DNA from 2 places in the Streptomyces sp. NPDC002588 genome. Region 2 is predicted to be linked to the other one. Evidence: riboswitches for the same ligand, from Rfam matches in the RefSeq annotation. Region 2 holds a riboswitch; the other holds the start of a gene.
The links. A riboswitch is a leader RNA that binds a small molecule or an ion and turns the genes downstream of it on or off. The one in region 2 is predicted to bind cyclic di-AMP.
Positions count from the first base shown of each region.

Region 1: another riboswitch for cyclic di-AMP. It lies ahead of ABT057_RS12195 (M23 family metallopeptidase); the one in region 2 lies ahead of ABT057_RS07840 (M23 family metallopeptidase).

Region 1 is NZ_JBEOWF010000009.1:40,105-42,490, reverse strand. It holds gene ABT057_RS12200 (SGNH/GDSL hydrolase family protein) at 1-40, opposite strand, end outside; gene ABT057_RS12195 (M23 family metallopeptidase) at 345-1,280, opposite strand; cyclic di-AMP (ydaO/yuaA leader) riboswitch at 1,285-1,444, opposite strand; gene ABT057_RS12190 (alpha-galactosidase) at 1,747-2,386, opposite strand, start outside.
Region 2 is NZ_JBEOWF010000005.1:153,973-156,358, forward strand. It holds gene ABT057_RS07835 (GntR family transcriptional regulator) at 1-478, opposite strand, end outside; gene ABT057_RS07840 (M23 family metallopeptidase) at 666-1,409, opposite strand; cyclic di-AMP (ydaO/yuaA leader) riboswitch at 1,423-1,622, opposite strand; gene ABT057_RS07845 (M16 family metallopeptidase) at 1,823-2,386, opposite strand, start outside.

The DNA of each region.
Region 1 (2,386 bases), on a different contig from region 2:
CGGTGAAGCTGTCCCCCACCGCCACGTACGACCCGATCACTGATCTGTTGTCATTCTTCGAATCGTCTGCCACAGCAGATCATCATTCACCTTCGAATGTGACTTACGCGATCGTAGGAAGGGGTTGACGGGCGGTGAGATAAGCCACTGCTAAAGAGTTGGCCAATCAGGGAATAGGAGACCGTACGCGGAAGTTGGCGATCCGGAAGTGGCTCCACGTGGTCCGGAAGGCGAAGTGCCCGAGCCGGACCACTCCGTGGCGGCACCGGAGGCCGGACCCGGGGATCGGGGTCCGGCCTCCGGCCGCGTGTCAGGCAGGTGGTTCTCGGGGGCTGCCGGCCGGGTCAGCCGACGGCGACGCCGTGCGAGCGGAGGTAGGCGACCGGGTCCACGTCCGAGCCGTAGTCCGGCGTGGTGCGGATCTCGAAGTGGAGGTGCGGGCCGGTCACGTTGCCGGTCGCACCGGAGAGGCCTACCTGCTGGCCCTCGGTCACGGTCTGGCCGGCCGAGACGGAGAGCTGGGAGAGGTGGGCGTACTGGGCGTAGTAGCCGTCACCGAGCTTGATGACGACCTGGTTGCCGTACGCGCCGCCCCAGCCCGCCGAGACGACGGTGCCCGCGGCCACGGCCTTGACGGAGGTGCCGGTCGGGACCACGAAGTCGACGCCGGTGTGGTAGCCGCTGGACCACATGCTGCCCGCCACGTGGTAGCCGGTGCCGATGGTGGCACCGGACACCGGGAGGGTGTATCCGCCGGAGGAGCCGGAGGAGTCCGCCCCGGTCTCGGCGGCGGTCCGGGTGGTCGCCTTGCCGGACGACTTCGTCTCGGAGGCCGACGACGACTTCGACGCCGACGAACCGGACGAACCTGACGAACCGGACGAGGACTTGGTCCCGGCCGCGGCCCTCTTGCCGATCGACAGCTTCAGGCCGGGGTGGATCAGCGACGGGTCGCCGCCGACGGCCTCGCGGTTGTCCTCGTACAGCTTGCGCCAGCCGCCGCTGACGTGCTGCTCGTCGGCGATCTTCGAGAGATAGTCGCCGGGCCGGACGGTATAGGTCCGGACGGCCGCTGCGGCGGCCTTCTTCTGTGCCACTGGAGCCGCCTGCACGGCCTTTTCCGAGACGGAGGCGGAGGAGGCGGACTGCGGGGTGGCCGCGTGGGCACCGGTGGCCCCCATGAGCGGGAGGGCGAGTGCGGCCCCGCCGGTTCCGGCGACGGCTATCGAACGGGTGAAACGCCGGCTCTTGAGACGGCGGTGCTTACCCTTCGCGGGCATGGCGAATTCCTCTCCGGCGCCTGCGAGGTGAGCTGTCGGGTGCGGACTGGAGATGCCCGGCCGCGCCGAGGCGCGGCTTTACCCCAAAGCCTGTTCCGGAGGCCGGAACAGGCGGTACTGCCTGTGGGTCCCCCGCTCCTGCCATGTACGGGTGAGTGTGCGGATTCCGGACGGTGACAGGATTCGGCGTCCGCCCGGATTGGTCTGGAACGTAAGCGACCAAGACGCACAGGAACAAGCAGAGGTTGCCCTGTTCACGCATTTCTCTTGATCCGCTGTGCGAATTCCCGGTGACACTCCGTGAATCGAGAGCGCTTTTTCCGCCTAACACCCTTGAAAAGCCTGGTCATTACGTGAACATGACGGGCGACGGTCGGTCACGAATATGACGCTGCTCACGTGATTCTCTCCAGAATCCCTTATTCCAGAGCGAGTTGTAACGAAGGATCCAATTCGGACACATCTCTCAGATGCGACGCAGCCGGATAACCATCGCATCGAGGTCGCCGCGCAGCCCGGTCCGCAGCCCGTGGTGCAGCAGCACCGCCCCGCGGTGGACTTCGCCCGTTTCACGGCATTCGTACGCCGCCGTCGGGTCGAGGCCCCGCAGCCGCAGCGCGGGAACGGGCTCGCCGTACCGCTGCGCCTGGAGCCAGGCCAGGACGACGGTCTCGTCACCGCGGACGTACTGCACGGCGCTCAGACCGCCCGTCGGCGGCCGCAGCCGGTAGAGGTCGCCGTGCTGCACGAGGGGCCGGATCTCCTTGTAGAGCTCCACCCACTCACGGGCCTCGGCGAGTTCCTCCTCGCTCCACTCGGAGAGGTCGCCGCCGACGCCCAGCACCCCGGCCATGGCACTGACGAAGCGGAAGCGCAGCGAGCTGGTCCGGCCGTTGAGCTGCACGTTGGGGCTGTCGGTGACCCAGGCGGCCATGACGCGCGCGGGGTGGATCTGGCTGAAGCCGTGCTGGATGTCGAGGCGGTCGAGCGGGTCGGTGTTGTCGGAGGTCCACACCTGGTCGGTACGGGCCAGGACCCCGAGGTCGATCCGGCCGCCGCCGCCCGAGCAGGACTCGAAGGCGACGCCCGGGTGGGCCGCCCGCAGC
Region 2 (2,386 bases):
CCGCGTACATCCAGGCGATCTTGTGGCGCAGCTGGGTGAGCATCGACGTCAGGGCATGGCTTCCGGAGGCCTGAGCGAGCGTCTCGTGGAACCAGCCGCCCAGGGAGCGCAGATCCTCGCTGTTGCCCCTCCTGGCGCGCTCCTGGCCCAGCCGGACGAGGCCGCGCAGCACCTTCAGATGGGCCTCGGTGCGCCGCTGGGCGGCCCGGGCCGCACCGAGCGGCTCGAGGAGCATCCGCATCTCCAGCAGGTCGGCGGCCTCCTGCTCGGTCGGCTCCGCGACGCACGCGCCCGCGTGCCGCCGGGTGACGACGAAGCCCTCGGCCTCCAGGGTGCGCAGCGCCTCTCGGACGGGGACCCGGGAAACGCCGTAGCGGCGGGCGAGGAGTTCCTCGGTGAGACGGCTGCCACGCTCGTAGACACCCGCGACGATGTCGTCCCGGATGGCCGTGCACACCGAGTGCGCCGGAATACGCATGACCGACCTCCGCCTTAATCCCCGTGAAACGTCGACGATTGACGTGTGTTCCGTGACTCTATTGCAGCGGGACGGAATTTCCGATGGCAGGCCGGAATCCGGGGATATTTTTTGGACAGTGACGTGCCGAAAACGGCGAAAGCCCCGGCCGAGGGGGCCGGGGCCGACGATCTGTCGCCGTGTGTCGTCAGACGTTCACGCCGTGCTTGCGGAGGTAGGCGACCGGGTCGATGTCCGAGCCGTACTCCGCGGTGGTGCGCGCCTCGAAGTGCAGATGCGGGCCGGTGACGTTGCCCGTCGCGCCCGACAGGCCGATCTGCTGCCCCGGCGTGACCTGCTGGCCCACCGAGACCCCGATGGACGACAGGTGGCCGTACTGGGTGTAGGTGCCGTCGTTCATCTTGATGACGATCTGGTTGCCGTACGACCCTCCCCAGCCGGTCTCGACGACGGTGCCCAGACCGACCGCGTGCACGGTGGTGCCGCTGGCGGCGTGGAAGTCGATGCCGGTGTGGCTGCCGGAGGACCACAGGGAACTGCTGGCGTGGTAGCCGGTGGAGATGTAGGAGCCGGTGATCGGCAGCACGAAGGTGTTCAGCCGCTTGCGCTGGGCCTCGCGGGCCGCACGCACGCGTGCCTCGCGTTCCTCCACGGCCTTCTTGGCGGCCGCCTCGCGCGCGGCCTCCTCGTAGGCGGCCTTCTTCTGCACGGCGACCTGGTCGTCGATCTGCTCGGCGACGGCCTCGCCCGCGGTGACGACGGGGATCAGCCCGGTCTGCTCAGGGGTGGGCTCCGCGGCGAAAGCCGGACTGGAGGCGACGGTGGCCATGACACCGGTGGTGGCGAGCGCCGCGACACCCGCGGCGCGCGCGGTGTTGCGCTGCATCCGGCTGGGGCGACGGTGCTTCCCGGGGGCGCAGGTGAACGCCATGTAGATGAGCGGTCCTTTCCTTCCCTCTCGCCTACCGGGTTAGCTGACGGGTTCGGAGCAGGAAGGTCTCCTACGGGCCCCCTCGCGTCACCGCGCGGGCGTCCGATTCACCCCAGGGACTTCTGGGCCCCTCCAGCCGCGAAGCCGGCGACAGGAGGGAGGGTCCCCGGCTCCCCTGGCTCGCGCCGTACGGGGACTCGGCGATGACTGTCCGGTGCCGCGGATGCGGCGCACTGCCTGACGAACAGCCCGCATGAAGCTACGTGCGGCGGCTCTCAATCCTCAAACAGATCAAGGTTTTTGTAGCGCATCCCACAGGGCAGACAGGCAACCTCCGCCGTAATTCGGACATCTTGAGGCCCTGGTGACGCTTCCGTCGCCCAGGGCCCCAACGCGCGTGTGCCTGTTGGCCGCTACTCGGCGGCGACGACCTTCACCTCGCCGATGCCGAGCGCCTCGACCGGCTCCTTGATCTGCGCGGCGTCGCCCACGAGGACGGTCACCAGGCGGTCCACCGGGAAGGCGCTCACGGCCGCCGCGGTGGCCTCGACCGTGCCGGTGGCGGCGAGCTGCTGGTACAGCGTGGCCTGGTAGTCGTCGGGCAGGTGCTGCTCGACCTGGTCGGCCAGGGTGCCCGCGACGGCCGCCGCGGTCTCGTACTTCAGCGGCGCGACCCCGACGAGGTTCTGCACGGCGACGTCCCGCTCGGCGTCTGTCAGGCCCTCGGCGGCGAGGGTGCGCAGCACCTTCCACAGGTCGTCCAGCGCGGGGCCGGTGTTCGGGGTGTCGACGGAACCGCTGATGGCGAGCATCGCGGCGCCGGAGCCGTCCGGGGCGGACCGGAGGACCTGCCCGAAGGCGCGCACGCCGTAGGTGTAGCCCTTCTCCTCGCGCAGGACCCGGTCCAGCCGGGAGGTCAGGGTGCCGCCGAGGCAGTAGGTGCCGAGGACCTGTGCGGCCCACACGCGCGCGTGCCG